3 regions of the Paenibacillus sp. FSL R5-0744 genome follow, and region 3 is predicted to be linked to each of the others. Evidence: riboswitches for the same ligand, from Rfam matches in the RefSeq annotation. Region 3 holds a riboswitch; each other region holds the start of a gene.
What was found. Region 3 has a riboswitch for cyclic di-AMP ahead of MKY19_RS02655 (hypothetical protein). Riboswitches for the same ligand answer to the same signal wherever they lie in the genome.
Positions count from the first base shown of each region.

Region 1: linked by a shared signal. The riboswitch ahead of MKY19_RS00190 (3D domain-containing protein) and the one ahead of MKY19_RS02655 (hypothetical protein) in region 3 are both predicted to bind cyclic di-AMP.
Region 2: linked by a shared signal. The riboswitch ahead of MKY19_RS25830 (alpha/beta hydrolase) and the one ahead of MKY19_RS02655 (hypothetical protein) in region 3 are both predicted to bind cyclic di-AMP.

Region 1 covers NZ_CP150228.1:37,095-47,786, forward strand. Annotated here, with positions in the region: gene yabA (DNA replication initiation control protein YabA) at 1-48, shown strand, start outside; gene MKY19_RS00165 (tRNA1(Val) (adenine(37)-N6)-methyltransferase) at 125-898, shown strand; gene rsmI (16S rRNA (cytidine(1402)-2'-O)-methyltransferase) at 895-1,809, shown strand; gene MKY19_RS00175 (AbrB/MazE/SpoVT family DNA-binding domain-containing protein) at 2,135-2,389, opposite strand; gene MKY19_RS00180 (HD domain-containing protein) at 2,694-3,977, shown strand; gene MKY19_RS00185 (TatD family hydrolase) at 4,089-4,859, shown strand; cyclic di-AMP (ydaO/yuaA leader) riboswitch at 5,057-5,286, shown strand; gene MKY19_RS00190 (3D domain-containing protein) at 5,568-6,731, shown strand; gene rnmV (ribonuclease M5) at 6,908-7,459, shown strand; gene rsmA (16S rRNA (adenine(1518)-N(6)/adenine(1519)-N(6))-dimethyltransferase RsmA) at 7,456-8,340, shown strand; gene yabG (sporulation peptidase YabG) at 8,412-9,314, shown strand; gene MKY19_RS00210 (Veg family protein) at 9,726-10,001, shown strand; gene MKY19_RS00215 (small, acid-soluble spore protein, alpha/beta type) at 10,186-10,362, shown strand; gene ispE (4-(cytidine 5'-diphospho)-2-C-methyl-D-erythritol kinase) at 10,503-10,692, shown strand, end outside.
Region 2 covers NZ_CP150228.1:5,856,906-5,867,597, reverse strand. Annotated here, with positions in the region: gene MKY19_RS25855 (carbohydrate ABC transporter permease) at 1-101, shown strand, start outside; gene MKY19_RS25850 (glycoside hydrolase family 43 protein) at 149-1,681, shown strand; gene MKY19_RS25845 (endo-1,4-beta-xylanase) at 1,710-2,729, shown strand; gene MKY19_RS25840 (Nif3-like dinuclear metal center hexameric protein) at 2,841-3,635, shown strand; gene MKY19_RS25835 (hypothetical protein) at 3,720-3,893, shown strand; cyclic di-AMP (ydaO/yuaA leader) riboswitch at 4,115-4,299, shown strand; gene MKY19_RS25830 (alpha/beta hydrolase) at 4,406-5,215, shown strand; gene selD (selenide, water dikinase SelD) at 5,372-6,430, shown strand; gene mnmH (tRNA 2-selenouridine(34) synthase MnmH) at 6,488-7,525, shown strand; gene MKY19_RS25815 (cysteine desulfurase family protein) at 7,577-8,689, shown strand; gene MKY19_RS25810 (exosporium glycoprotein BclB-related protein) at 8,830-10,692, opposite strand, start outside.
Region 3 covers NZ_CP150228.1:582,798-593,489, reverse strand. Annotated here, with positions in the region: gene kdpC (potassium-transporting ATPase subunit KdpC) at 1-235, opposite strand, end outside; gene kdpB (potassium-transporting ATPase subunit KdpB) at 291-2,324, opposite strand; gene kdpA (potassium-transporting ATPase subunit KdpA) at 2,341-4,017, opposite strand; gene MKY19_RS02660 (hypothetical protein) at 4,234-4,650, opposite strand; cyclic di-AMP (ydaO/yuaA leader) riboswitch at 4,841-5,030, opposite strand; cyclic di-AMP (ydaO/yuaA leader) riboswitch at 5,451-5,616, shown strand; gene MKY19_RS02655 (hypothetical protein) at 5,750-6,241, shown strand; gene MKY19_RS02650 (hypothetical protein) at 6,258-6,767, shown strand; gene MKY19_RS02645 (hypothetical protein) at 6,900-7,259, shown strand; gene MKY19_RS02640 (hypothetical protein) at 7,350-7,541, opposite strand; gene MKY19_RS02635 (ABC transporter permease) at 7,576-8,865, opposite strand; gene MKY19_RS02630 (ATP-binding cassette domain-containing protein) at 8,858-9,760, opposite strand; gene MKY19_RS02625 (ABC transporter ATP-binding protein) at 9,765-10,692, opposite strand, start outside.

The sequences.
Region 1 (10,692 bases), 550 kb from region 3:
CGCACGGAAGGTGATTGTCTGTTCTGTCTTTCTTTTCTTAATAAATGAGGATATCCAGCCGTAGGAGATTGATCCTACGGTTTTTTTTGAATTTAGCTCAACAAAACATTTAGGAGATTACTACATGACAAATTCTTTTAACGATATATCTGTTCCTTTGTTGCCGACGGAGCGGGTGGATGATTTATTAACGCATGACTTGCGAATTATTCAAAGTGACGAAGTATTTAGCTTTTCTATGGATGCTGTACTGCTTGCGCGTTTCGCCAGCGTTCCACCTCGTGGGAGAGTCCTGGATCTTTGTACTGGAAATGGTGTAATTCCTATTTTGATGACGACCCGAACTAAAGCTTCTATAGAAGGGATTGAAATTCAGCCCCGTTTAGCGGATATGGCTCGGCGTAGCGTGGCTCTAAATGGGCTACAGGATCAGGTTGTGATCCATGAAGGCGATTTACGTGAGTTATATAAAGTTGCAGGGCATGGCGTATATGATGCAATAACAGTCAATCCTCCTTATATGCCGCTTAACGGCAGTGACCTCAAGCTGAACACTCATCAGGCTATGGCTCGTCATGAAATCGGGTGTACGCTGGAGGAGGTCATTCAAGCCTGTGTGAGACTGGTTCGCACCGGTGGAAAGGTAAGTATGGTTCACAAGCCACAACGGTTGGTCGATATTATTAGTCTTATGAGAAAATATAGGCTCGAGCCTAAGATTATTCGCTTTGTACATCCACGTGCGCATCTGGAAGCTAATATGGTATTAATTGAAGCGATACGTGATGGTAAGCCGGAGGTTCGTTTACATCCACCACTCATTGTATATAATGAGGACAATCAATACTGTCCAGAAATTATGGACATCTACTATGGTGCTAAAGAGGGTAAATCATGACAATATCATGCCAAAGCAGTTTTCAGAACAATAACAATACACATAAGCAGGAATCAACAGGTTCACTTTTTTTAGTGGCAACACCCATCGGTAATTTAGAGGATATGACTTATCGTGCTGTCCGCACTTTGCAGGAATGCGATATTATTGCAGCTGAGGATACAAGACAAACTCGGAAATTGTTGAGCCATTTTGAAATTACACCCTCTATGTTGTTCAGTTATCATGAGCATAATAAGGCTGCCAGTGGACCTGAACTTATCCGCTATATAATAGAAGGAAAAAATTTGGCACTCGTCAGCGATGCCGGTTTGCCAGCCATTTCCGACCCTGGTGCAGACCTTGTAGCCCTTGCCATAAGTCACGGTATACCAGTAATTCCTATACCCGGAGCTAACGCAGCTTTGTCAGCATTAATTGCCTCTGGTCTGCCTACGACTACGTTCACTTTTATCGGCTTCTTACCTCGAGAACGTAAAGATATCCGTGCGGTATTAAGTCCACTTCGTTCGGCGCAAGGGACTATACTGTTCTACGAATCTCCACATCGCGTGGTGAAGACACTGGCTCATCTCCATGAAGCATTTGGCAATCGGCGAATTGTGCTTGCTCGTGAACTGACGAAGAGATATGAGGAGTTCCTACGTGGGACGATCGAGGAATGTACGGATTGGCTCGCTGAACATCCACCGCTTGGTGAGTATGTCATTGTCGTTGAAGGCGAGAGCAAGGAAGATGCTGATATGGCGGAATCGGCTTGGTGGCGCCAGTTAAATATTGAAGAACATGTTGCTCATTACGAAGCAGCAGATATGCCGCGTAAAGAAGCTATGAAAAAAGCAGCCTCTGATCGTGGTGTTTCAAAGCGGGATATTTATAACGCACTTCTGGATAAAACGGAGCAGCAGTAAGTGTTATTGACGGATTCTAATTCTAAGAGGCTAACAAGGTGCGGAGGGGTATTACGAAGCTGACGAGATTCTAGCCTGAAGGTGGTTCCCAAAAGGAAGCCCAAGATAGACCAGATCATGGTAAAAACTCGATTTGCTTCATGCTCTCACCGCATTCCCTATCATTATTAGGTGTCATGAGGGGAGTTAATCCTTGTAGACACCTTTTGGGCAGGAAACACAGGTGATTGCAGAAAAAAAATACCTCCCGCGGTCACGGGAGGTCAAGGAGATATGAAAAGGTTAGAATTAACAATTTGATTAGTTCTATTATATACTATTTATTTTAGTTTGTCACAGGGGTAGGGATAGTAGAAATGCATTCATGACAAACTATTTTTCCTTTGAAGTAAGTTACGTTCTCAGCGTTGCCGCAGAAAATGCAGGCAGGCTCATATTTCTTAAGCATAATGCGCTCACCATCAACGTAAATTTCAAGTGCGTCTTTTTCACCAATGCCAAGAGTACGGCGCAATTCAATGGGAATAACTACCCGTCCAAGTTCGTCTACTTTTCTTACAATTCCTGTTGATTTCATCATAACAATCGTTACTCCTCTCAATGTTCCAAAAACGTCATTATTCGACATTGTTCACTGTTTTATGATATTTATAATACCAACGATTCCCAAAACAGTCAACCTTTTTTCATCTGTTGAATAAGTGCTTTTTCACGAAAACTTTGAATTCCCTATAACAATCACGAATTCTAAAAAAAGTGAAAAAATAAACTTTGTCGATTTACCAAGACTAAAAACGTCACTATTCGACAAAGTACGACATAATTACTTATTATATACTTATATTGGTTAAAATCATATTAAATTTAATAAAGGAGTTGATCTCATGAAGCAGCCGCTCACAGAAGAAAAGGTTTTCAAAGATCCGGTTCACAATTATATCCATGTGCAGGATACTATTATTTGGCGACTAATAAATACAAAGGAATTTCAGCGTTTACGCCGTATTCGCCAGCTGGGTACCTCGTATCTTACTTTTCATGGCGCAGAGCATAGTCGGTTTTCTCATTCCCTAGGGGTGTACGAAATTACACGTAGAATTATTTCGCAATTTGAACGAAGCGGGTATAAGGATTGGATTCCTGAAGAAAGTCTGCTCACCTTGTGTGCGGCCTTGCTGCATGATCTGGGACACGGTCCATTTTCCCATTCTATAGAAGAAGCTTTTGAAATGAATCATGAGGATTGGACTTGTCGAATTATTCTGGAGGACACAGAGATTACTGAGATCTTGCGTGATGTGGAGGAGGATTTCCCTCGAAAAGTAGCCTCTGTAATCGCTAAAACTTATGAGCACGAAATTGTTGTAAATCTGGTTTCCAGTCCGCTAGATGCTGATCGCATGGATTATTTGCTGCGTGATGCGTACTATACAGGTGTAAACTATGGAACTATCGACATTGATCGGATTTTAAGAATGCTGCGTCCTTATAATGGTCGAATTGTTGTAAAAGAATCGGGAATGCATGCCATTGAAGATTATTTAATGTCGCGTTATCAAATGTACTGGCAAGTCTATTTTCATCCGGTGACACGTAGCTCAGAAATTATTTTGCGACAAATTTTTCGTAGAGCCAAGGAGCTTTTCCAAGAGGGGTACAATTTTAGTTTCATGATTAATCCGCTGGAGGATTTGTTCCGTGGTGAGGTGACAGTGAAGCAATATTTAATGCTAGATGAAGCACTGGTACAGACGGCTTTTATGCAGTGGACGCTTGAGAAAGATGAGCTACTAAGCGACTTGTGTACCCGTTTTATTCATCGTAAACTTTATAAATATGTTGAGGTGGAGAATCTCGATACAGATATGATTACTGAAATTCGCAGCAGTTTTTCGGCAGCGGGACTTCACCCAGAATATGATTTGGAGATTGATTTTCCGACAGATCTGCCCTATGATGTGTTCCGTCCGGGAGAAGCTTTTGACAATAAACAAATTCTGCTGCTTGATCGGCATGATCATCTGCGGGAAATTTCAGAGGTGTCGGATATTGTGCGTTCTATTAGCGGCATTCACCGTGGCAGATATCATCTTTATTTTCCTCAGGATAAGTTGAGAAATGCGCTTACGCGATTGCCTGCTTCTATTGCAGAGATTTTTGCAAAATAATACAAGAAAATATGGGATATTTGACAAGAAGAGTAGAAATATAAGATATAACGGATAGTGTGAAACTTATATTGTCTTATATTTAAAAAAGAACAAGGAGTGAGGGTTAAAATGTTTCTGTTTGACACACATACGCATCTGGATGCACCTCAATTCGACGAGGATCGCGAAGAAGTTATCGCCCGTGCTGTAGAAGCAGGAGTTAGCAAGATGATTAATATCGGATTTAATCGGGAGACGATTCCCTCAACGATGAAGCTGGCGGAATCTTATGATTATATTTATGCGGCAGTGGGTTGGCATCCTCAGGATGCGATTGATATGAAAGAAGGAGATCTCGATTGGATCGCTTCTCTATGCAGTCATAAAAAAGTAGTGGCTATTGGTGAAATCGGACTGGATTATTACTGGGATACTTCTCCCAAGGATGTGCAACATGAAGTTTTTCGCAAGCAAATTGGACTAGCCCGTGAATTAAATATGCCGATTTGTATTCATGATCGTGATGCCCATGAGGATGTTGTACGGATTTTACGGGAGGAAAAAGCAAATGAGGTTGGAGGCGTGATGCACTCGTTCTCAGGAAGCTGGGAAACAGCTAAAATGTGCTTGAATCTTGGTTTTCATTTATCCTTTGGAGGACCCATTACGTTCAAAAATGCAAGAGTGCCAAAAGAAGTGCTTGCGCAGACCCCACTAGACCGATTATTGATCGAAACCGATGCTCCATATTTGACTCCACACCCCTTCCGCGGGAAGCGAAATGAGAGCGCTCATGTGAAGCTTGTAGCAGAGGCAGCAGCTGAAATTAAAGGGTTAACATGGGAAGAATTGGCTAAAATAACGTATGCGAACGCACTGGAACGATTTGGGATTGAGTGAAAACGGGAGCAAAACAGGCGAAAAATAGAGAATGGCCGATATATTAAACTTTTTTAATATAAAAACGGCTGAATATTACAATATTTTAACCATATTTTTGCGTAAACGTGGTTGAATCGTCCTTTACAACATGCATCAAAACAGGATATCATCTTTTCAGTGATGTGAGCTGTGTTATAGTGACAGCCATTGATTCATGGATCGTCTCGCTGAGTCTCCGTATGGAGAACGGGGGAACCAATATTGACCTGCCGCATGCCTGTATTTTAAATACGGTTTAGACGTGCCGTAGGACAGTATTTGATTTCTTCACGTGGTCTTTGGGGTGAATTTAAGGGCAACCGCCATGAGCGGGTGACCTGAAATAGGGCGTCTCTCTTTCGTCCGAACCCGACAGCTAACCCCGTAAGCGCAAGTAAGAGAGGCAACCTCGTGCACAAGCATTCTCTATTCTGATATTGGAGAAGCCACGAAAGAGTCCTCAGTTGAACTCTTTTTAGGCTTTTTTATTTTTGAATAAATAGAATGTTGCCCACATACTGTTATATAACAGGGGTGGGAGTAGCTGTGCCGAGCAGGCGATCCATGAGCAGGAGACGCTAAGTTATTACGTGCGTGTCCTGTGACAATCTCAAATAGTTTCGTCAAAGGAATTCAGTCCTCATGATATACAATTGACGACGGGGCTATGTAAGGAGGATGGAGAGAATGGGCGTATTCCAACCAGAAGTATCCCATGATTCGCAGTCATCCAGCAGGTCTTTCGCATTACGGTGGGAGCAAGTAAATACTCGCGTACTTTTACTTGCAGGCGTGATTTCAGTCGCTATCGCGCTACTTATTCTGCTGTACGTACACGGTCAAAGTAACAAACAATTATTTTTAGTAATAGACGGGCAAACACAGACGCTTGAAACGCGGGAAGCGCTTCTTGGTGATGTGTTGGAGAAAGAGCAAATTTCGCTGCAGCCGCATGATGAACTATCTTTAGGTCTGAGTGATGAAATAAAAGACGGTGACCGTGTCGTTATCAATCGTGCGCAGAAAATTAGTCTTACTGCGGATGGAGCAACAAAAACGTTATATACGACCGAAGACACAATTGGTAAAGCAATTGAGAAAATGGGCATTACCCTAGAAGGTCATGATAAGATTTTCCCTTCGTTAGACACCACCATTTCTGCAAACATGGAGGTTAAGATTGTTCGCATCAACAAACAGACCGTACAGCGAACAACTAACTTACCCTTCAGAGTCATCAAGACAGCAGACCCCTCCCTTACTGTGGGAACAGTTAGAGTGGCACAGGCAGGCAAACCAGGCGTCATGATTCAGCATATTGAGAAGATCTACCAAGACGGAGAACTGGCCTCTATGCGCATGATTGGTAAGGAAGTACAAACGGTAACGAAAGATAAGATTATTGCCGTTGGTACCAAAGCACTTCCTAAGCCGGCTGTAGCTAAGACTACAACAACTTCCAAATCAAACACCACTTCAAAAACGGCTAAGGTTAGCGCCAAGACTAATAACGTCACAAGCAAGGCTGGCGTAGACTTTGAGTACAAGAAGATGATTAAGAACGTCTCCATGACAGCTTATTCATCAGAAGAGCCAGGTATTGGTACCAAAACTGCCTCCGGAACACGCGTAACGGAAGGTCGTACAATTGCGGTAGACCCGAATGTAATCCCTATTGGCTGGTGGGTATATATCGAGGGACTTGGGTTCCGCCGAGCAGAAGATACTGGCGGTGCCATTAAAGGCAATAAAGTAGATGTCTATTACGATTCACTGAGCCATGTCCGTAATTTCGGTCGTAAATCACGTACCGTTTATGTTATTGGACCTGTGAAGCCGGAGTTAAACTAGGCTGAAGCTTTTGCAAATTATTCTTTGATAAGCTATAGTGATGATAACCGTTAAGGAACGCCAGATGATCATTTCGTTGATCGCAGAGCAACCGCTCATCACTTATACATTCTTTAACCAAAAGAAGAGGAGCGAAACCTCTTCTTTTTTGCTTTTTTTGGAAGGAGTCAAGAGATATGATTAAGGAATTAATTGTCGTTGAAGGTAAGAGTGATACCGTCGCTGTTAAACGCGCTGTTGAAGCAGATACGATCGAAACAGGGGGCTCGGCTGTGGACCGGACCGTAATTGCGAAGATCGCGCTTGCTATGGAGCGTAGAGGAGTGATTATCCTTACTGACCCGGATCACGCAGGTGAACGAATTCGTAAGATCGTGTCCGCAAAGGTGCCGGGCTGTAAGCATGCCTTCATTCCGGAGAAGGACGCAACCCGCAAGGGAGATATCGGTGTGGAGAACGCTTCTCCAGAAGCGATTCGTCATGCGCTGCGGAATGTACATACCTCTTTTGAAGGTGCACCTGCTTTAATCGGACTTGATGATCTAATGGCCGCTGGAATGCTTGTACACCCTCGGGCAGCTGAAAGACGTATGGCACTTGGTAATTTGCTTGGAATCGGATATTGTAATGGCAAGCAGCTGTACAAGCGGCTGGCGATGTTTGGAATTACGCGGGAGGAATTTGCCGGAGCTCTCGCCCAAATTGATCAGGGGGGCATTACTTCATGAGTGGTAGAGAGGAAATTTCGACTCCAAAACGGACGAAAGAAATTATTCAACGTTATGGATTCAAGTTCAAGAAGAGCTTAGGACAGAATTTTTTGATTGATCAAAATATATTGGACAAGATTGTTGACGCTGCTGGGCTAGATAGTGAATCAGGGGCATTGGAAATCGGTCCTGGGATTGGTGCCCTGACGGAGCGTTTGGCGCTAACCGCTGGTGCGGTGACTGCTGTGGAGATCGACCGTAGGCTGATTCCTATTTTAAGGGACGTACTTTCCCCTTATCCGCATGTTAAGGTTCGTAATGATGATGTTCTGAATGTAAATCTGCAGGAGCTGTTCAAAGAAGATTTTGCATCCGTGAACAAGGTAAGCGTAGTTGCCAATCTGCCGTATTATGTAACTACTCCGATTCTGATGAAGCTGCTCGAAGAGAAGCTTCCGCTTGATAACATCGTTGTAATGATTCAGAAAGAGGTTGCGGAGCGTATGGCCGCTTCTCCGGGAGGAAAGGAATACGGGAGCCTTAGCATTGCCGTGCAGTACTACAGCGAGCCTGAGCTCGTCTGCATTGTGCCGCGTACGGTGTTCATTCCTCAACCTAATGTGGAGTCCGCTGTAATCCGTCTAAAGGTAAGAGAGCGTCCACCGGTAGAAGTTGAGAGTGAGAAGCATTTCTTTGAGGTCGTCCAAGCTTCTTTCACACAGCGTCGCAAGACGATTGCTAACAATCTCAAGGCTCGTTACTTCCCGGAAGAGGGACGTGAGCGTCTGGAGGCTTTACTCGCAGAAGCTGGTATTGAACCAACCCGTCGTGGAGAAACGTTAAGTCTAGAAGAATACGCCCGATTGAGCGGTGTTCTGTTGGCTGCTGGAATTGAATAAGCTAAAAACATAGCTAGTTATGAACCAACTGAGGCCTTTGCCCATACGATGGGGTAGAGGTGGTGGTTGTAATGAATTTAGGAGACTTGGTCGTTCGTAAATCTTATGGCGGAGATTTGACTTTTCGTGTAGATCATATTGTGCAGGACAGAGCCGTCATTAAAGGCACAGATTTCCGTCTGTTGGCGGATTCTCCTCTGAATGACTTGGTTCAAGTGCCTCCTACCCGAATTACGGAACGAGGACAGCAGGCACAGATTAAAGCGAATGAATCACTGACACAGCTGCGGAAAGACCGACAGGAGCAAAGTCAGCGGAGCGGGAGCGCTCTATCAGAAGGAGCATGGGCTCCATCGCCCAAGGAAGCTGCTTATTTTGAAGTACCGGGGAAAGTACTGCATCTGGATGGCGATCCAGCGTATTTGAATAAGAGCCTTAGCTTATACGAGCAATTGCGGATCCCTGCTGAAGGTCATCATGTTCATGAGTCCGCAATGGCTGACACTTTATACCGGCTGCTGCCCCGCGTGCGTCCAGATATTGTGGTGATTACCGGTCATGACGGGGTGCTGAAGCAACAGCATACTTACGATCTTCACAGTCTGAGCAGCTATAAAAATTCGCAAAACTTCGTAGCTGCTATTAGGGTAGCTAGGGATTATGAGCGAAATTTTGATGCGTTGACGATTGTTGCAGGTGCTTGTCAGTCACATTTTGAAGCACTGCTGGGGGCAGGGGCGAACTTCGCCAGTTCTCCTGGACGGATATTGATCCATGCCCTAGACCCAGTTTATGTAGCGGCAAAATCGTCGTTCACGCCCATTAGGGATACGGTGAATCTGAGTGAGGTTTTGAACAACACCATTAGTGGTAATCAGGGAATCGGCGGTATTGAGACCCGTGGCAGCTTCCGTATTGGGATGCCGCGTCTGCAGAACCTGTCAGCACTAAAAGTGACACCTTCCGCAATTTAATCGACAGGTACAGGTCTATTTTCAAAGCTAATAGGTAATTTGAAGTGGCCGAATAGAGTAACGCGAAGAAAGGGTGAGCGATGAGCTTAACCCTTTTTTTATATAAGAAAGTATAAGTTTCACGCTATACATTATCCTTATATTTCCCGCATAAACGCTAACCGTCCTTATAGGGACGCCAAAGGCGATTATGCTTGTGTGAAATGGTAGTTATCTTTAAAGATCGACAATGTTATTTTTCTTGCTTTGTGGTAAACCTATTACAGATAACAAGGCTATTAGTTCGCCTCTGATTCTCCGCAAAAAAATTCCGTTGACAACCAAATATTCATCATCTATAATTATTTATTTGCTTTGACAAACACCTGGGGAAGTTGTATAATGGACAAGAAAAGAGGTGGTCGTCAGGCAATGGCTAATAACGCGCTGTTGGAAATCAAACGCAGTCTCGAAGCTCACGTCGGTCATAAGATCACGTTGCGTGCAAACGGAGGTCGTCGTAAAACCGTAGAACGCACCGGTGTCCTGGAAGAAACGTACCCTTCTGTATTTATTGTCAAACTGGATCAGGAGCAGCAAACATTCAAGCGAGTCTCCTATAGCTATGCCGATATCCTTACTGAATCTGTGGAAATCACAGTATGTGAAGACGATGGGCAGATGCGGATTATGTATATTAAAGCTTAATGTTTCACGGGCAGCTTCCTTTGGAGGCTGTTTTTTATTTGTATCAGAAACGGTTGTCCTTCAAAAAGGACGACCGTTTCTTTTTTTTTGGCGGTTAATATTCAGTGAATGATCCTTGTTCTTAGCAAGCATACTAATTGAGCAATCGGTTTATCATTTTCTTTCATAAGGGAGGAATTCCGTAATGAGCCGCAGAAAACGAGGCATGATGTCGGAAGAACTAAAGACAGAGTTAGCCAAGGAGCTTGGTTTTTACGAAACTGTGGAACGTGAAGGCTGGGGAGGAATACGGGCGAAGGATGCAGGTAATATGGTAAAAAGAGCGATTCAGCTCGCTGAAGAGGCTGCCCGGAAATCTTAATCTTTAGCGTGTGAACAATTATTTAACGAAAAAGGGTGCGTCTAACTGGCGACACCCTTTTATTATTGGACTTCATTAGAAGTTTTTCATATAATATGTTAAGTTGTTTTTACGGGAAAAGCTGAAGGTGGGTGAACGCCTTGAAAATGTATGAGAAGGCACCAGCTAAAATTAATTTGATGCTGGATGTGCTGCACAAGCGTGCTGACGGTTTTCATGAGGTGGAAATGATTATGACCATGGTAGATCTAGCAGACCGTTTAGAGCTGTCTGAGCTGCCAAGGGATACTATTATAATATCAAGTCAAGCGGGTTATATTCCTCTAGATG
Region 2 (10,692 bases), 1.6 Mb from region 3:
CAGCCGTTACTATCGTTGCTTCGGTTCCGATTCTGCTAGTCTATCCATTCATGCAAAAGTACTTTGTAGTTGGAATGAACGTAGGAAGCGTGAAGGAATAAGTAGCTTGCACCCACTATTAAATAATAGGAAGGTTGTTTGTTGAATTATGACTCCATCTCCAATCACATACACGAACCCAATACTTCCAGGTTTTTATCCAGATCCTAGCATCACTCGAGCAGGGGATGATTTCTACTTGGTGTGTAGCTCCTTCGAATATTTTCCTGGGGTGCCTATCTTTCACAGCCAGGACTTGATTCACTGGACACAAATTGGTCATGTATTAGATCGTGTAAGTCAGCTAGATACACGTAAGAGCAAAAGCTCTGGAGGTATATTTGCTCCAACCATCCGGTATCATGAAGGAACGTTTTACATGATAACGACCGAAATACACGGGAAGGGGAATTTCTATGTTACGGCTACGGACCCAGCGGGTCCGTGGTCAGACCCGATTAGTATTCCTTATGGAGGAATTGACCCTTCCCTAATGTTTGATGAGGATGGAAAGGTATATGTAACCACCCAGCAGGGAGCAGATTATGATTCCCACGCTATTCAATATGAGATAGACATTGCTACAGGAGCAGCATTAACAGAACCTGTTGTCATCTGGACTGGGGATGGTGGACCTTGGACGGAAGGACCACATTTGTACAAAATTAACGGAATGTATTATATCATGTCTGCTTCAGGCGGCACGGCAAAGGAACACCGAGAAATTATCGGTCGTTCTTCCTCCCCTTACGGTCCTTTTGAAAGATTAGAGCAACCGATATTGACCCATCGCGGGACTGATAGTCCTATTCAGTATCTAGGACATGCTGATCTGATCGAAGATCGTAACGGGGATTGGTGGGCCGTATTCCTTGGAGTACGTCTAGTAGATTCCAAGTATACAGTGCTAGGAAGAGAGACCTTTCTTGCCCCTGTAACGTGGAATGAAGACGGATGGCCGATGATTGATAATAATGAGGACACTGTCGGGCTGGAGATGAAGGTTCCGCGTGTACCGGGTCATTCGCCAAAACCTGAGACTAGCGGAAGATATGATTTTGATGACCCTGTATTGCCGTTGGGATTATCCTTTCTGCGGAATCCGGCAGAGGGAAGCTGGTCACTAAGCCAACGTCCGGGTTTTCTAGCTCTTCGAGGGCAATCGAAAGACCTTAATGAAGTGGGTCAGGTAGCCTTTATAGGCAGAAGACAGCAGCATACTTCAGCTGAATGGAGTACATTACTGGATTTTAACCCTACCGTGGACGGTGAAGAGGCTGGACTCTGTGCTAGATTGGACGAGAATGCACATTATGAAATTGCACTATCGCAAAGAAATGGACATAGAGTGATTACAGCTTATTTAACTGTTGATGGAACAACACATGTGGCGGCTGAGATTCCAACGATTGCTGGATGTTTATATCTGAAAATTCGGGCGGAGCTAACGGAATACACTTTACTTTATTCTTTGGATGGTCAGGAATGGATCGAGCTATCTAGGGCTCTAGCCTATCCATTATCCCCTCAAGCTGTCAAAGGAAACGGATTTACCGGTGTTCTTGTTGGCTTATATGCGACAGGTCATGGTAAAGTAGCTGAGGTACCTGCCCACTTTGATTGGTTCGATTATCGGTCATAATGAATAGCGTTTGTTAGGAGGGAACTCGTTGAGAAAAGCTAGTGATTTTACAGAGCCTGCACTAAAGACAGTGTTCGCAGAGGATTTCAAGATTGGCGCAGCCGTCAACCCATTAACTATCCAATCACAGGAGCATTTGCTTGCTTATCATTTCAACAGTATTACCGCTGAGAACGAGATGAAATTTGAAAGTCTGCATCCACTTGAGGACACTTATAACTTTAGGGCAGCAGACCAGCTGGTTGCCTTCTCCAGGGAACATCATATGGCGATGCGCGGACATACCTTGATTTGGCACAACCAGACAACGGACTGGCTGTTTGAGGATAAGGGCGGAGGACCTGTAAGCAAAGAGATTCTGCTTGCACGAGTCAAATCACATATTCAGACCGTTGTAGGACGTTATAAGGATGATATTTATGCTTGGGATGTTGTCAATGAAGTTATAGCCGATGAAGGAGAAGAGCTTCTTCGCCATTCGAAGTGGCTCGACATTGTTGGCCCGGATTTTATCGCCAAAGCGTTTGAATTCGCCAATGAAGCTGACCCTAAGGCATTATTATTCTACAATGACTATAACGAATCCCATCCATTAAAGCGTGACAAAATCTATAAACTGGTGAAGTCTCTATTGGAACAAGGCGTGCCGATCCATGGCGTCGGATTGCAGGCACACTGGAATTTATACGATCCTAGTCTGGATGATATTCGTGCAGCGATCGAAAAATATGCATCGTTAGGACTTCAGCTCCAACTGACAGAGCTGGATGTATCCATGTTCCGTTTCGATGACAGACGAATGGACTTAAAGACAGTACCTGCTGAGCTGCTCGAGCTTCAAGCAGATCGATATGAAGCGATGTTCGCACTGCTGAGAGAATACCGGGACGTGATTAGTTCGGTTACGTTCTGGGGAGCAGCGGATGACTATACCTGGCTGGATGATTTCCCTGTTCGTGGGCGGAAGAACTGGCCGTTCCTATTCGATGAAGGGCATAAGCCGAAGCCAGCTTTCCATCAAATTATCACCTCTGCCACGAAATCATAGAGTGGGCAAGCTGCTCAAATAATGAACTGTGAACCCGTCCTTATATCGATTAAGGGTGGGTTATTTATACGTTGATAGATTAGTAGAATAGATCTCAAAGGGCAGATTAAAGTGAGCGTGACAATTAGAATGATTCTGGAAGATTTAATAGGAGCCATGGAACAGATAGATGGGACTGTGGATACTCTTAAGCCGGGGAATCCGGAAATGGTGATTACAGGGATGGTTACGGCATTTTGCGCTACGCAATATGTTGTGGAACGAACGATTGCTATGAACGCCAATTTGTTAATCACACATGAAGGTGTGTTTTACAGTCATCATGAGACGAACAAGTGGTTAGAGGATGACCCTGTATATCGCGCGAAACGGAGTTTGATTGAGCGTTCTGAACTGGCTATATTTCGTTATCATGATTATTGGCATCGGCATCAACCGGATGGGATCATGGTGGGCTTGCTACGAGAGCTTGAATGGTCAGCCTATGTGGTTGAGCAGCAATCCACTGCTACAATCCTATCGATTCCAGCTATGACGGTAAGTGAAGCGGCGCAGTATATAAAAAGAAAGCTAGGCATCTCCTATGTACGTGCTGCCGGAGACGTATCCCAGATATGCAGACATGTGGGGATATTAGTAGGTTACAGAGGAGGTGGGACGATGGCTATTCCTCTTTTTAATCAGCATAATCTTGATTTAATTATTGCTGGCGAGGGCCCCGAATGGGAAACTCCAGAATATGTGAGGGATGCTGTCCACCAAGGCAGATCAAAAGCACTGATTATGTTAGGACATGCGGAAAGTGAAGCTCCAGGAATGAAATATTTAGCTGAAGTTCTGGCACAGAAATACCCAATGATTCCTACTTATTTTATTGCTGAACAACCGGTCTATCAGCTGGTTTAATTCGTATAAACCGAAATGAAGAATAAATTTGCATATTATGGAGAAAATGATTGGAAACCAGGTCACTGAGAAAGGAGTGTTTCAATGGAAATTCCTTTGGAGGCTGATGAAGTGTTAAGTCGTATCAAAAAGCTTCAAACCGATGGAAGCTCGATCAGCAAAAAACAAGTGAAGCAAAGCGATCCTGATCTTATGCGAAGTGCGCTGTTCTTTTTTCCGAGCTGGGAGCATGCATTGAAAAACGCCGATCTGTTGTAGCCATATGATTGTATAACGAAGCCGAGTGGTTCAGGGATTGATCTCTGATGGCCGCTCGGCTTTTTTTAGATATATTGAGTAAACAAGAGCAAAAGAAAGAGAAAACGAAGTGTATGCTCAATATGAAATGAAAAGCATGGCTTTCAACATTATTTTGCCCACGGCTCAACTTTACAAGAAACCTTACACGGAGTATGATTCATCACATAACTGACAATTACATAAGAAGTCCGCTTAATTTCCGTTAAGGAAAGCGGGGGAACCAACAACTGGGAACCAGTGTAACAATCGGTACTAGTTATGGGGTGAATCCTGTTCCAGGTGCATAAATGCATCCATGCAGGTAGGGCAACTCTCACTGCCCGAATCCGACAGCTAACCTCGTAAGCGTATGGAGAGAGGATGAATGGCGTATTTGATGATGAATAGCCACAGAGAATCCCTCTGTGGTTTTTTGCTGCGTTAAAAAGCAGATATAGTTGTAGAACCTATCTATGAAAGAGGTGTTAACTTTGCCTATTGCTAAACTGAATGGAACTTCGCTCTATTACGAAATCAATGGAACAGGGGCTCCGGTTGTGTTTATCCATGGACATGGATTAACACATAGTATGTTCAAGCCACAATTGGAGTATTTTTCTGATAAATATAAAGTGATTCTGTGTGATTTACGGGGGAATGGCAAATCAGGTGAATTACTGCAGGCCCCAAACGAGATTATTGAAACCCAATGTCTAGATATAATAATGCTATTGAATGATTTGGGTATTCGTGAGGCTGTTTTTGTTGGGAGTGCCTATGGGGGGCTCGTCGTTCAGCATATTGCGAAACAATATCCAGAGCGAGTAAAAGCGATTGTTGTCGCGGATAGCTTTTGTAGAAGTCAGGCGTCAACGATAATCGGTAAAATCCAGCTTATGGCTGCTTATTGTAGTTGGTTAATGTATTACGCTCCAAGTGAGCTTGTACTGCCTTCGATTCGTATGATGTACCGGGAACGCTGGAATCTGGCTTATAACGAGATTAGAAGAGGACTTCTCGATAAACGTCCACGGGAATTGTATCGGCAAAGGCTGGCTACGAGCCATGTGGATTACACTAGATGCTTAAAGTCTTTTAAGCGTCCCGCCTTATGTATTGTAGGTGACTTTAGTGAATTTGGAGTTAATTGTATGAAGGATATGGTGTCTCAGCTGCCACATGCTCAGTTAGTGATCATCCCTAACGCATTAGATCCTAGTAATCTGTGTCAGCCGGAGAAATTTAATGCTATACTTCAGCGGTTTTTGGAGAAACAGCAGGAAACTCAGCAGATTAGTTGATCTTAGTGGTAAGTGAGAAATGAGGGGCGTCCCATAGCCGGGGAGTATGTACTGGCTCCGGGGCGTTCTTCTGTATGTCTGTATTTTGTACAATGCTGTCTACTGATGTAAGATTAAAGATATTCGATATTAACTATCTAAAGGAGCTGAGTCATGATGTCTCAAGCCGAAACCATAAAATTGACCTCATTATCTTCAAAAGGGGGCTGCGGCTGCAAAATCGGTCCCGCCGATCTCATGCAGGTTATTCGCAGTCTACCACCAACCGTTCCTAATCCGGATCTACTTGTAGGTCTGGATACCAGTGATGACGCTGGGGTATATCGATTAAGTGATGATCTAGCGTTAGTGCAAACTGTTGATTTTTTCACGCCGATCGTGGACGATCCTTATTCCTTTGGGCAAATTGCAGCAGCTAATGCGTTAAGTGATATTTATGCTATGGGCGGTAAGCCGCTTACAGTGCTTAATATTGTGGCCTTCCCTATTTCTGTTTTGGACAAAAGCATTCTCGGTGACATTTTGCGCGGTGCAGCAGATAAAGTGCAGGAAGCAGGAGCAACGCTTGTGGGCGGACATTCCATCGACGATAAAGAGCCTAAATTTGGATTGGCCGTTACGGGCCTTGTGCATCCGGACAAAGTAAGAACGAATGCAGGTTCGCAGGCAGGAGACAAGCTGATTTTGACTAAACCTATCGGTGTGGGCATCTTAACGACTTCTATTAAAAAGGGTCAGCTATCCCCAGAAGAAACTACACGCCTTACGACAGTCATGTCTACATTGAATAAAAAAGCGGCTGAAATCATGGAGCCCTATGATGTACATGCTTGTACAGATGTTACCGGATTCGGGTTGCTTGGACATGCCTCGGAAATGGCAAAAGGGAGCAATCACGGACTGATTATTCGTCAAGGCGATGTACCGATGCTGCCAAGAGTAAGAGAGCTCGCGGAGCAGGGCTTTGTTCCAGGCGGCACTAAGAATAACTTTGCCCATTTGGAGGGCAGTATTCTTTATCCGGAAGAGATGGACCAATTAAGCCGCTATATTCTGTGTGATGCTGTGACTTCCGGTGGATTGCTGATCTCTGTTGCTCCTGAACAAAGTGAGGATTTGCTAAAAGAGTTAGTAGATGCAGGTGTAGAAGCAGCATTGATCGGAGAGGTAACGGAAGAGCATCCGGGTCAGATTGCAGTTATAGCTGCGCAATAACGCTGGAGTTCAGCTTAGAGGCGACCTAAGAAGTTAGCCACCAGAGGAGAGAGCGCATTGTTTCAGGATATTACATTGGAAGAACTAAGAGTGTTAAAGAATAAGAAGCAGATCACCGTTATCGACGTTCGATCTCCTTCTGAATATAAAGATGCAACGCTGCCGGATAGCTTGAATATTCCCTTTTTTGATGATGAGGAACGGGCTGAAGTAGGTACGTTGTATAAACAGACAAGTGTGCAGGCTGCGAAAGAACGCGGTTTGGAGATTGCTGCTGCGAAGCTACCTTCCTTTGTCAAAGAATTTGCTGCGATTCAAGGGGACAAGGCTGTATTCTGCTGGAGGGGAGGTATGCGCAGCCGTACAACTGCGACTGTACTTTCTTTAATGGATATTCACGCTTACCGATTGATTGGCGGCTATAAAGCTTACCGTAAATGGGTACTCGATGAACTGGAGTCCTATGAATTCAAGGCGAAGCCTTATGTCATTCATGGAAATACGGGTACAGGTAAAACAAACCTGCTGCACCGCCTGAAGGCACAGAGCTATCCTGTTTTGGATTTGGAAGGAATGGCAGGTCACCGCGGTTCTATCTTTGGCGAGATCGGACTTCATGCAAACAATCAAAAAACGTTCGATAGTCTTCTTATGGAGGAATTAATTAAGCTTGGGGATGCTCCTTATGTACTGTTTGAAGCGGAGAGCAAAAAGATTGGGAAGGTCGTAATGCCCCCATTCATGGCCGAGCAGAAAGAGATTGGAACACAAATTTGGATTGAGATGCCACTACAAGCCAGAGTGCAGCAAATCCTTGAGGATTATCGACCAGAAGAATATAAAGAACAGTGCATTTCAGCATTTCGAAGTATCAAATCACGAATTCATATCCCCATTGCGGCGGAAATCGAGCGTTGCTTGCAAGCTGATATGTTCGGAGAGGCTGTTGCGCTGCTGTTAGAATACTACTATGATCCTAAATACGATTATACGTCTACTCAGTATGAAGGCATTGAGAGAGTTACCTTTAAGGTGAACAATTTGGATGAAGCTGAGGCTGCGGTAATCTCTTTTTTGAGTAATCAGAAGGTATAAGCTTTAGGTATCGTAAAGTATGAGGGGTTTAGAGGAGGCTCGGCTTAACAAATGATCTATTTAGACTATAACGCTACAACACCTGTAGATAAGGAAGTAGCAGAGGTTATGATTCCTTATCTTTATGGTCATTTTGGCAATCCTTCAAGCAGTCATTCTTTGGGACAAAAAGCTAAAGTCGGAATCGAGCGAGCAAGAACACAGGTGGCTAATTTCCTGAATTGTACGCCGGGTGAGGTGCTTTTTACAAGCGGGGGCAGCGAGTCGAATAATACCGTTATCAAGGGCGTCGCCCAAACGTATCGACATAAAGGCAATCACATTATTGTGTCTGCTGTGGAGCATCCTGCGGTAATTAAACCGTGTCAGTATCTGGAGCAGTTGGGCTACACGATTACTTATGTACCTGTTGACGCGTATGGAACGGTGCAGGTAGATGATGTGAAAAATCAGCTTACAGACCAAACTATACTAGTCTCCATTATGCACTCTAATAACGAAACGGGCACGATTCAGCCGATCAAAGAAATAGCTGAGGTCTGCCATGAACGGGGTGTCCTTGTACATACCGATGCTTCGCAGTCCGCTGGAAAAGTAGAGCTTGATGTGGCTGAGTTAGGGGTGGATTTTCTAACGCTGGCAGGCCATAAATTATATGCGCCAAAAGGGATTGGAGCATTGTACATCCGAGAGGGCATTCACATCGAGCCATTAATTCACGGAGCGGGTCATGAGCAGGGGAGACGTGCCGGAACGGAAAACACCCCTTATATTATTGGATTAGGAAAAGCCTGTGAGCTTGCTTCGGACTCTGCATCCAGAGAGCGTGTGAAAGAAGTAGCGGATTATTTCTATGATAGATTGCAGAAGGCATTTGGCGACAGAATTCACCTGAATGGTCATAGGCATAAGCGATTGCCCAACACGCTTAACGTTAGTTTTCTTGGAGCGGTGGGTCACGAAGTGATTGCTTCGCTGGAAGATGTGGCTGCCTCAACAGGCTCAGCTTGTCATTCTGGAGAAACATTGATTTCACCTGTTCTAAAGGCAATGAATGTCTCAGCAAGTATTGGGCAGGGAGCGGTTCGTTTTAGTGTGGGACGGTATACGACTAAAGCGGAGATCGATGAGGTTATCGGTAAGCTGAAAGAGTATTTGTTGTGAGTGGATTGCCAGGGATAGCTAAGTTTGCTCAATAGCGTCTCTCCGGATCGAAAGATTAAGAAATTTTAATCGAATAATATAACAAAAGCATCTGTTACTCCTTTAGTGGGGAGGGCAGATGCTTTTGTTTGTGTTAGTGATTATACAATAGTAAAGCCTGCACTTGCATAACCAGTGACTGTATTTACAAGGGTAAGACCTGTAGCAGTGGCTGAGAATACCATAAGAAGACGTGTCTGCGGTGTTACAGCAAAATTGATACCATTCGTAATTCCGCTGACAAAAGTTCCTAAATTAATAGTACCAGTGATAGATGGAAGTGGTACTATTGCACCTGGAATAGGAGTAAATGTGTTATTTGGTGTGGCCGATTGGTACAATTGCGCTGTTACATTTATCGTAGTACCAAGAAGCGATAAAGCAATGGTATTACTGAAGTATGCAGCAATAGATGTTATCACTCCTGAACGAGGAACGGACATTGCGAAGTTGATAAGAGGTCCAAGAACAGTACCTGTCAAATCTATATTTCCACCAACAAGAGAAATGCCTGTGGCTGAACTTCCGAAGCCTATAAGGCTTGTTGTTCCCACCAAACCACCTAAAACCGTGGTCATAATAATTGGTCCACCAGATGCCAGTGGAATGATTGCGCCATCACCGGTTGCCCCAGTAACTCCTGTAACTCCGGTAGCCCCCGTCGGTCCAGCAAGCCCGGCAGTACCCGTAGCCCCCGTCGGTCCAGCAAGTCCGGCAGTACCCGTAACCCCCGTAGCTCCAGCAAGCCCGGCAGTACCTGTCGCACCCGTCGGCCCAGCAATTCCAGCAGTACCTGTCGCACCCGTCGCGCCAGCCAGCCCGGCAGTACCTGTAGCGCCTGTCGGTCCAGCAATTCCAGCTGTACCTGTAGCGCCTGTCGGTCCAGCAATTCCAGCTGTACCTGTAGCGCCTGTCGGTCCAGCAAGTCCGGCAGTACCTGTAGCGCCCGTCGGTCCAGCAAGCCCGGCGGTGCCTGTAGCCCCTGTCGGACCAGCAAGCCCGGCAGTACCCGTCGCACCAGTCGGCCCCGCAAGCCCGGCGATGCCTGTAGCCCCTGTCGGACCAGCAAGCCCGGCGATGCCTGTAGCCCCTGTCGGACCAGCAAGCCCAGCAGTACCCGTAGCCCCTGTCGGTCCAGTTGCCCCTGCTCCAGGTCCTGTCGGTCCCTGTATTCCTTGCGCGCCTTGAGGACCCTGAGGTCCTTGGAGTCCTTGAAGACCTTGAAGACCTTGAAGACCTTGAGGACCCTGCGCCCCTTGAGGTCCTTGCGCTCCAGTCGCGCCTGTCGCTCCACCAGCAATTAGTAAATAATCTGACGAACTACCTGGTGTTCCTTTGGGTCCGGCAACAGTAGCTATATAAGTGCTGCCATTAAAGGTTACTACTTGACCCGCTGGATACAATGGGCTTTGTGCCGGATTAAAGACTACAATACCTTGCAGCCCTGCACCAGTGGCTCCTTGAGGTCCTTGAGGCCCTTGAGTTCCTTGAGTTCCTTGGGGTCCCTGAGGACCTTGTGGCCCCGTCGCACACTTAATAGGTAAGCCGAGCGCTTGTGAAATAGAAGCTTGAATATGTCTGATTTGAATTACCAACTGATCTTTGCAATGAGAGTCTATTTTCGTGGCGAGGATAAAAGATAATAACTCGGCTAACAGCTGTTGAAGATTAGTACCCACGCTCACGACGGAGAAGGGACTGACCTCAGTAGATACAATGGTTATTTCTACTACAGAAAGAAGCTCCGTTCTAAAAGGGCTGCATATCCTAGCCTCATGCAAGAATTCCATGAGCTCTCTTAACACTCTTTGAAGATTGGAAATATGAAGTGTAGTGGGATTCGTAAGTGCGGGAGGTACCACTGTAGCAAGCTCTGTGACTATTTTTAATAGTGCAGCACACTCTCTTTTTCTGACAGGACTGCTTATTCTTCCTTGTTTGTTTAGGATAGCGTCACCTTTGAA
Region 3 (10,692 bases):
GAAATAGTCCTGGGTTCGTAAAGTTCTGCCCAATGAGTTCCGAGCCTACAACTACTCCAGCATCATTCTTAAGCAAGCTGCCGTTCGCTTGCGACGGCATTAGAACCTGGGCAAGCGCTGTAGTTGTCAGAGGATAGATCACTCCGCAGAGAACAATAAATACTAAACTTAGTCGCACAATAATAAAGAAATAAGCACCTTTCGATGATGATAACTGCTCTTCAGTGTCCTCCATGGAGTTTCCGTTATTCACGATGCTCTCACCCTTTCAATAATTAGTCAACACGTCGTTAAATCCATACACTTACGATCATATCAATGAGCTTGATGCCCGCAAAAGGAACTACCACTCCGCCTAGCCCATAGATAAATATATTGCGTCCAAGCAGCTTCGTAGAGCTCATTGCTTTATACGACACACCCTTCATAGCCAGTGGGATGAGCAGCGGAATAATAATCGCATTAAATATTAAGGCGGATATTATAGCCGAGCTTGGCGAGCCTAGTCCCATTACATTCAGGGCTTCCATTTCAGGAATAGCGAGCATGAACATCGCCGGAATAATGGCGAAATACTTCGCGATATCATTCGCGATACTAAAGGTTGTTAACGCACCCCGCGTCATCAGCAGCTGTTTACCAATCGCCACGACCTCAATAATCTTCGAAGGGTCAGAGTCCAAATCGACCATATTTGCTGCTTCCTTAGCAGCTGTAGTGCCGCTATTCATGGCTAAGCCCACATCAGCTTGGGCAAGGGCAGGGGCATCATTTGTACCATCCCCAGTCATCGCAACCAGCTTACCCTCGTTCTGTTCGCGGCGAATGACTGCTATTTTATCCTCAGGTGTACTTTCCGCGATGAAATCATCTACCCCCGCTTCACGGGCAATCGTAGCTGCGGTCAGCGGATTGTCACCCGTACACATGATGGTCTTAATCCCCATTTTCCGCAGCTCATCAAACCGCTCTTTCATGCCTGGCTTTACGGTATCCTTCAAGTAAATAAGTCCATAGATCCGATTGTCTACCGCAACCGCTAACGGGGTCCCCCCCATCCGGGCGATGGCATCAGAATTACTGTCGAGGTTCGCGGGAATGACACCGCCTTTCGACTGTACCCATTTCTTCACGGAGTCTACCGCACCTTTGCGTACGCAGCATCCATCTTGCAGGTCAATACCACTCATCCGTGTTTCGGCCTTAAACTCTACGAATTCGCCACCTTCAGCAAGCTTGCTGTCATAGCTGCGTTCCAGCTTCTTGGCCAGCTCAATTACAGAACGTCCCTCAGGCGTCTCATCCTTTAGGGAACTGATGGCCGCCCACGCTGTAAGCTCAGCTTCCGTTTCATTTCCGACAGGAACAAATTCACTCGCCATCCGGTTCCCGAAGGTAATCGTACCGGTCTTATCTAGGATCATCGTATTAATATCGCCGGCAGCCTCAACTGCCTTGCCCGACATGGCGAGTACATTAAACTGGGTCACCCGGTCCATACCCGCTATTCCGATTGCGGAGAGTAGCCCCCCGATTGTTGTCGGAATCAGACAGACCAACAAGGCGATCATAACCGGAATATCAAGATCAACGCCTAGATAAGTTGCAATCGGCCGCAAGGTCACTACTACAATCAGGAAAATCAGCGTCAGACTGATCAAAAGCGTATTTAGTGCGATTTCATTCGGTGTCTTCTGACGTTTCGCCCCTTCAACAAGGGAGATCATTCGATCTAGAAACGACTCACCAGGATCACTTGTAATTCTGACTTTAATCTCATCACTGACGACCCGTGTACCGCCTGTAACGGAGCCAAAGTCCCCACCAGCCTCCTTGATTACAGGTGCGGATTCACCTGTAATCGCTGATTCATCTACGGAAGCCAGCCCTTCAATCACTTCACCGTCACCAGGGATGAGTTCTCCCTGACTGACGATGACGATATCTCCTTTACGCAGCTCGGAGGAAGAGACTGTCTTCACCGCTCCTCCAACCAGTTTGTTAGCTGTGATATCTTGTTTTGTTTTTTTGAGCGAATCGGCTTGGGCTTTACCCCGGCCTTCCGCCAGTGCTTCAGCGAAGTTCGCAAACAGCACTGTAAATAGCAGAATGAACAACACTGTGATATTGAAGCCTATCGATTGCTCTGCATTAAAATATCCAGGAGCCAGCACCATGAGGAGGACAATGATCGTACCGACCTCTACCACGAACATGACGGGATTTTTGATTAGCGTTACTGGGTTAAGCTTTATAAAACTATCCTTTACAGCGCTAAGGAGTATGGGTCCCGTCAGCAACTTTTTTCTTTTTACAGTACTCATCTTATTCTCCCTCTTCCTACCGTAAGGTTAGATATTCTGCAATGGGGCCGAGTACAATGACCGGCAGGAACGTCAACGCACCGATAATCACTACTGTACCAATCAGAATTCCCGTAAACAGTCCATTGTCTGTGCGGAACGTGCCAATCGTCTCAGGAACCGGCTTCTTCTTAAGCAGAGAACCTGCTACCGCCAGCATTGCAATGATAGAGACATAACGACCTAGCAACATGACAATCCCGGTTGTGACATTCCAAAAAGTTGTATTGTCTGCAAGCCCTTCAAATCCTGAACCATTGTTCGCGGCAGAAGAGACATATTCATATAACACTTGGCTGAGTCCATGGAATCCAGTGTTCGTAATCGCCCCTTGCCCCAAATCGGTCAGGAACGCAGCTGCGGTTGGCACAAGGATAATGAACGGATGCACAAGGATCGCTATGGCAATCAGCTTCATCTCCTTGGCCTCTATTTTCCGTCCGAGGAACTCCGGTGTCCTGCCGACCATGAGACCGCACAGGAAGACACCCAGAATCGCATACATCAGCATATTGATCAGTCCGACACCTTTACCACCGAAGACATTGTTGAGCATCATCAGTGCAAGAGGCGTAATACCTCCCAGCGGCGTCAGCGTATCATGCATATTGTTAACACTACCTGTCGTAGCTGCGGTTGTTACTGAAGTAAACAAGGAAGACTGCGGTATGCCGAAGCGCACCTCTTTACCTTCCATACTACCTTGTGAAGATTCAATTCCTAGTGCATTGATCGCCGGATTGCCTTTCGATTCAGCATAGAAGTTTAGGCTTAACAGCAGAACAAACAAGGTCATCATTGCGGTAAAAATTACCCAGCCCTGACGTTTGTTCTTGGCAAACAATCCGTACATATAAGGGAGCGAAGCTGGCAGCATCCACATAGAGAGAATCTCTAGCACGTTCGTAAGTGGATTAGGGTTCTCAAAAGGATGCGATGAATTGGCCCCGAAGAAGCCGCCACCATTCGTGCCCAGATGTTTGATCGATTCCAAAGAAGCTACTGGACCGATAGCAATTTGTTGTGTTTGGCCCTCTAGTGTAGTGACTTCAAGTGATGGCTTGAGCGTTTGTGGCACATGTAGTCCTACCAGCACCAATGAAACTAACAAAGCTAGCGGAATGAACACACGAATATGTGCTTTGACGAAATCCTCGAAGAAGTTCCCGACTGATTTCCGTCCCGTGATTCCTCTGACAAAGGCAACCGCAACAGAAAATCCGCTCGCTGCAGATGTGAACATCATCATCGTGATGACAGCCATTTGTGAAAAATACGAAAGCCCCGTCTCCCCGCTATAATGCTGCAGGTTCGTATTGGTCATAAAGCTGATCACTGTATTGAATGAAAGCGTCTGTTCCATATCCGTAATTCCATTCGGGTTTAACGGCAATCCCCGCTGCAATCTAAGAACAATGTAACTGAAAGTAACCAATACGATATTTGTTAACACAAAGCTGAGCGCATACTTCTTCCAAGACATTCCGTCCCGTTTTTTCAGGCCGATCAGCTTATAAATCCCTTTTTCCATGCCTCCAAACCATCGATCCGTACGGTTCGGTTCATTAGAAAATACATAATATAAATACGTGCCCATCGGCTTAACCAGCAAGATAAGAATTACGATTACAGCAACTATTTGCAAAATGCCCATGAATGCCCCTCCTTAAAATTTCTCCGGATGAATCAATGCGTAAACCAGATATACAAACAACAGTAGGGTAACAGCGATTACTAGAATCACAACTTATCCCTCCCTGTATCCTCAACTACACCTGCGCACCAGCGCATAAATCCATAAAACAACCCGTAAATTACAGCTAACGAAGCCACCATATACAGATCCATCATATCTCCCGCACTCCTTCTTTTATCCTTGATGAGGTGATTTATCGATTAGAAAATCAGCATCACCACTATGAGAATAGATTACATAACTTGCACCAAGTCTTTTATAGACCAATCTAGGATTTATTGAGCTTGTGATTACAAAAATCGGCTGTGTCGTCCAAGTGCGGCACATCTGAATGTAGCGGCAGCATAACGTAAAGCTGCTCTCGAACAGATATACCCGTCCTACCGGGAACGGCGGGCGAAACCAAGTATTCTGATGGCGGGTATCAACTAGAACGACTTGTTCAATCCCCATCTCTTCGAGTAGGGCCTTCTCAGGCAAGTTGTTGGTCAATCCGGCCATCTTAATGCCTCTGAATTTTAGAAGCTTAATAAAATGTTCGCCTGCCTTCGTTGGCGCACATACCAGTACATATTCATTCTGATCTGTCATCTCTTATTCTCCTCAAATGCTTTGCTTGTAAGATCAGAGCTTGATCACCCTGATCTTGAAAGAAAAGCTACCGCTAATGATGAATATAACGACCTCTTCGTGAGGTTTTCCATAAATGCTTTGCTTAAAAAAGCACAGCAAAAAGCCACAAAGGATTCTCCTCTGTGGCTCGCTAGCGGTCACATTGCACTCATCCTCTCTCCATACGCTTACGAGGTTAGCTGTCGGATTCGGGCGGTGAGAGTCGCCCTACCTGTATAGATGCGAGCTCACTCGCATCTTCTACAGGATTCACCCCATAACCGGCTTCCGACTCTCACATCGTCTGCCGATTGTTGGTTCCCCCGCTTTCCTTAACGGAAATTAAGCGGATCAAATATTCGATTGTTGTTGAAACAGGAGTAATCATACCCTTATGCAGGAAGAATTGTAAAACCTGATTGATGCCAAAATAATGCAAATTAAAAACTATTTTCGTATCGGATAGCGCTTACTTGATATCCAATCTCTCTATATCTCTTGTTTACTCGAGTTTTAATCCATTAGCGAAAAGCGGGCATACCATGTGATTTTATTCACCACAAATGTAGAAATCTTAAAAAAACGCCTTTATAGGTAAGAAAACAAGAAGTCGAGATTAAGCGAGGAAGAAGCCCGATAACTCGCAATAAATACCTATTTGGTTCCCTTTTCCGTCGTAGTAGGCAGGATTTGGTTTAAATCGCGCTCAAAAGAACACTTTCTGTTTTTACAGAAACACCTTGAAAAGAGTATGATTCGGGTTGAATCTATTTCACGAAATACATTCAACGCTGAGTTCCTGTATTTGCAGGGAACGGGGGAACCATCAGGTCACATGGCCTACTTGGGGTGAATCCGAAGGAGACTGTCCAAGTCTCATATAGGTAGGGCGACTCTCACCGTCCGAATCCGACAGCTAACCTCGTAAGCGTAAAGAGAGAGACCCTTGATCCGCCACGCTTTGGCACAGGTGTGTGTATACCTGTATTCCAAAACCGCAGCAGAGGTCCTCCTCTTGCTGCGGTTTTTGCGTTACCTGAATCTATAGGGTGATAGCATGCTGGACGGGGTGAAAGGAATGAAACACTATTATTGGGGAACTCAGCAAGAGCTACTTGAGCCGATAAGTCTAAATTATGTTTGCTTTGGAGCGTTGTGGTTCGAAGAGGATCATCACAGAACTATTGTCGGCTATGCTTTTGGTCAGAAGCAGATTGAATCACTTCGCCATTTCAGCAGCCCATCTACCTGTGAATACTGTATGGACCGAACAATTATATACGAAATATATAAAAGTATCCGAGAAAAGCAACAGCTGCAGGATTGGTCAGCACACCAACGTTTTCCGTGGCTCACCGCTTTTAAGGAACCGTGGAAAGACATTGCAGTCGGTTGGTACGTAATGAGATCCCGCAACACCTTTCCCTTACATTTATCCGTTATACGCAAACAGAAATTCAGACTATGGCTAGAGCATACCGCAGTCTGTGAGAATGAAGCTGAAATGCTCGCCTGTATAGAGAAGGCTAATGACATTCACCATGTAGATCTTAAGCTTTTGGAAACCTAAGGAGGAAAAAACTGTCATGGACCAGCGAAGACTGTCTCGCATAGAAGTATTCGTCTTTGATTCACCTGAGCCTATTCATTATGGAATGGAGGCTGATCAAGGCAGCCGTTATGGCATCCTGAAACTTACCTGTAAAGGAGGTAGCAGCTGGGGGGCATGTCTTATCTCTGCCAATACCAAAACTTTCGATCTTATTAAATGGAGTTCTTTTCTCAGAATGATATACCATTGCCGGCTAGAGGAAGCGATAGATAAAGTACGTACCCATGGTTCAGAGTGGGATCAGACTCAGTTTGAGCTAGTGCAAGGTGCTTTACAGGATTTAAAAGCCAAGCTGCAGGGTAAATCCTTGGCAGGGCACATTGAGCAAGGTCGTCTGTACAGAGCTGTCGCTGGTGGGAGAGATTCCAAAGGAGGGCGGCTATATTATAAACCATCCAGTGTTGCGCTTCAAAAACATAGTTATCCAGAACCTGATACCGCCGAGCTTATCAACAAATCCATTTCTTACTTTTCTATATTATAGGTTCATCCCATAACCCATTCTGAAAGGATCGTGTTTATCATGCCTGACCCCTTACCTGCCGAATCATCCCGTAGAACTATATTTGCAGAGTGTGTTCAAAAGTGTACGAATGATATCTATATGCTCAGTTCCATGTTGTTACAACAATCAGCAGAAGCCGAGAAGGTTACTATCCGTACTTTTAAAGAGCTTCACAAAATATTCCGTCAAAAAAGCTTCGACAGCCAGCTATTCTCTATCGAAGCTTACCGTTCTTGTATCCGACAATGCGCCGATTATTACGCACGCCGGTCTCTTCTGTCTGCCAAGGCATTGCCTTGGGAGGAACAGCTTATAAAAACGATGTGGTATGGCCTAAAGCTATCTTTACCTCAAATAAGCATCATTCTGCAAAAGAGTCTTCCTGTACTAAAAGCACAGCTTAGGCGTGTGCGGGAGCAACTGACTGCTCAAGAGGATTTGCTGCCTAGTGGTAATCTATCCGTTGTCTAACTCCCTCAACTATCTTCCAAATAACTTTTACGATACGTACACAAAAAAGAAAAAAGCCACGGCATCTGCCGCGGCTTCCTTTCCCTATTATTACGCTTTGCTCTTACGCGCCTTACCGTACATCCACAATCCCGCAATCATCCCTACCATGGCAACACCAGTCAATACACCTTGAGTGAAATCCATAACAGCGGATCCATCTGAATGGAGCATTCTACTAACCGTAGCCAGAGATACCGAACTCATTAAAAGCATCATATTGTATTGTTCACTTTTAGTCATGATTACCACTCCTTAAAAGTTTATATGAAGCCACTTAGATCTTGTAAGCCTTCATCGCTTTTCTGATCTCTTTAATACTTGGACGTTTGCCGTACATCAATACGCCTGTGCGATAGATCTTGGCAGCCAACCATCCAAAGATGAACGTGGTAACAAGCAGGATGGCTAATGATACAATAACTTGCCAGATCGCTACTTCACCAACACCAATCCGGAGCAGCATGGTCAATGGAGAGGTGAAAGGCACATAACTCGCTACCTTAACCAGCAGAGTATCCGCATTAGAGATACTGAACAGTGGAACATAGAATGCTACGAAGCCTAACATCATAATCGGCATAACCGCTTGGCCAAGATCCTCTGTACGGCTGACAATCGAACCTACAGCTGCATACATCAAGGCATAGAGGAAATAACCTAGTACATAAAGAACAATTCCATAAAGCAACAAATTAATATTAAGCTGGCCTAAATCCAGGTCTAAATCTTTCAAAATCGTTGCATTATGCGGAAGCTTAAGATTGACGACTACCGCTGCGATAATGACGCCAATTTGTAATAATCCTACTAAGAAGACACCGATAACTTTACCAAACATTTGCGCTAAAGGTGAGGCACTTGTAATCAGAATCTCCATGATCCGTGAGCTCTTCTCTGAAGTAATCTCAGCTGCGATCATATTACCGGTCATCATGATAGACATGAAGAACAGCATAAGCATGGCGTATACAATGACGTAATTAATAGGTGGAGCGGACTCCTGCGACGCATCCTTATCTCCCGCAGTCCCATCAGGGTTGAGCTGCTGAGTAGCTATCTGTACCGGTGTTGACATAGCAGCAATCTGCTCCTGCGTCAGCTTGTCGCCAACGATGAACTGGGTGTTGGCCTGCTGAAGGGCATTTTGGAGATAGATTTGCACATCGCCCTTCAATTCACCATTTTCACTATGATAAGTAACGGGTGGAAGTCCTTCGCCAGTAGGTTCTGCAAAAGTAACGTACCCCTCTACAGTCCCTTCATCTAAAGCTTTCTTTAGCTCCGCATCGTCGGCAGAAGTATATTGCACAACTTTTGCCTGCGGCATTCCTTCAGGTGAAGTATATGCCTTCAACAACTCTGCAGCCTGATTTCCCTCTTCCGCGATCACAGCAATTTGAGTCTCTGCGTTTGTTTTAGAATCACCCTTAAACTGATCGATGATGTACGGAAGATTCATCCCAATGCTGAGCAGCAACACTAGAATTAATGTAGTAATCATGAATGATTTCGTTCTTACTTTATTTTTAAAGGTAAAGCCAATAATTGTCCCCATCTTATTCATGAGATTCACCCACCGCTCTGATAAAGATTTGATTTAATGTTGGTTCCTTAATTTCAAAATGCTCCACTTCACCCTGTGCCATCGCCTGCTGTAGGATACGTTGTGCTGCGCCGATCTCACTGATGGACAACAGATAACCTCGCTCCTGTCGCTGTACTGCTGTTACACCTGCAATTGATTCTAGACCGGTCACTTCGTTATCCGTACGCAACAATACTTGTTCACGAGGATACCCACTCTTAATCGTACGAATATCGCCCTGCACGACAGTATTGGAACGATCCAAAATCGTAATATTACGGCAAAGCTCTTCAACATGCTCCATCCGGTGAGTAGAGAATAAGATACTCGTTCCTTGATCACGTAATTCTTTTACCGTATCTTTCAGTAGTTCCACGTTAACAGGGTCCAAGCCACTGAAGGCTTCATCAAGGATGAGAATTTGCGGTTTATGAACTACTGCAGCGATAAAGCCCATTTTCTGCTGATTCCCTTTGGAGAGCTCTTCAATCTTCTTATTGTAATAATCTGGAACCTCAAACCGATCAAGCCAATAGCGGAGGCTCTTATCTGCATCACTAGCTGACATCCCGCGCAGACGTGCCAAGTAGACGATTTGATCGCTTACCTTTACCTTTGGATATAATCCTCTTTCTTCAGGCAGATAGCCCATGATTTGCTGAAGTTCGCTGTTATATGGCTTTCCATTATACAAAATTTCCCCACCATCAGGGTAAATTAGGCCAAGCACCATGCGCATTGTGGTTGTTTTCCCTGCACCATTTGCCCCCAGTAATCCGTAAATTTCCCCCTTGCCTACCGTTAGGTTAATTCCGTTTACAGCGGTTTTCTCTCCATATTGCTTCATTACACTTTCCAGCTTTAAGGCTTCCATTTCTCTAGTCCCCTCTCTTGTGATCAATCAGGATAGGACGGTGTCCCTGTGTCCATAAACCCAATATTTCGTCCAGTTCTAAACTGCGACTCTTAATAACCTTTACGCCCAAGTCCTGAATGCGTTTCTCGTTCTTAGAAAATTGTTCTATGATAAAAGAAGCTACACCCGGTGTATCCATGGTAAAGTTTATACCTCCCGGTAATTCCGCTGATAACTCAGCAAGCTCCTCTTCATCTGCAACCTGTACCCACACCTCTGTCCAAGTACCGAATAAACTGTCTTTCTCGGCCATACCTAGCAGTTCACCTCTATGCATAAGCACGATATAATCAGCCAACCGCCGCACCTCTTCTACAATGTGTGTGGAGATGATGATCGTAGCGTTGTTCTCATCCATATATTTAAGCAGCGTCTCGATCATAATCTTCCAGGCAAAGGGATCAAGACCTGATGAAGGTTCATCCAATAGCAGCAGACTTGGGCGTGACGCAAGTGCTGCGGCAATTTCGAATTTCCGACGCTCACCCTTAGACATCTTAGAAAGCCTCATATGATATGGAACCTCAAAGCGATCCAATAGATCCTGAAAATACGACTTATCCCAGTTCGGATACCAATGCTGTCGAAAATGAGCTGCCTCTTCTGCATTCCAGTGGTTCTCCTCAGTAATCGATGTCTCAGGAACATAGGCAATGGTCTGCCGCAGCTCCAGAGGCAACCCGCTATCATACCTGTTCTCAAACCAATATATCTCGCCTTCCTCTGGATTGGTCAGCTGCATCAGTAGATTCAGTAGCGTGCTTTTGCCAGATCCATTCTGACCTACCAGGGCTGTAATATATCCTCTTGGCAGATTCATGGTCAGCGGTCCTATCGTCTTGTTTCGTCGCTGTTTAAGTACATTCCGCAATTCTATAGCCATCTGTACC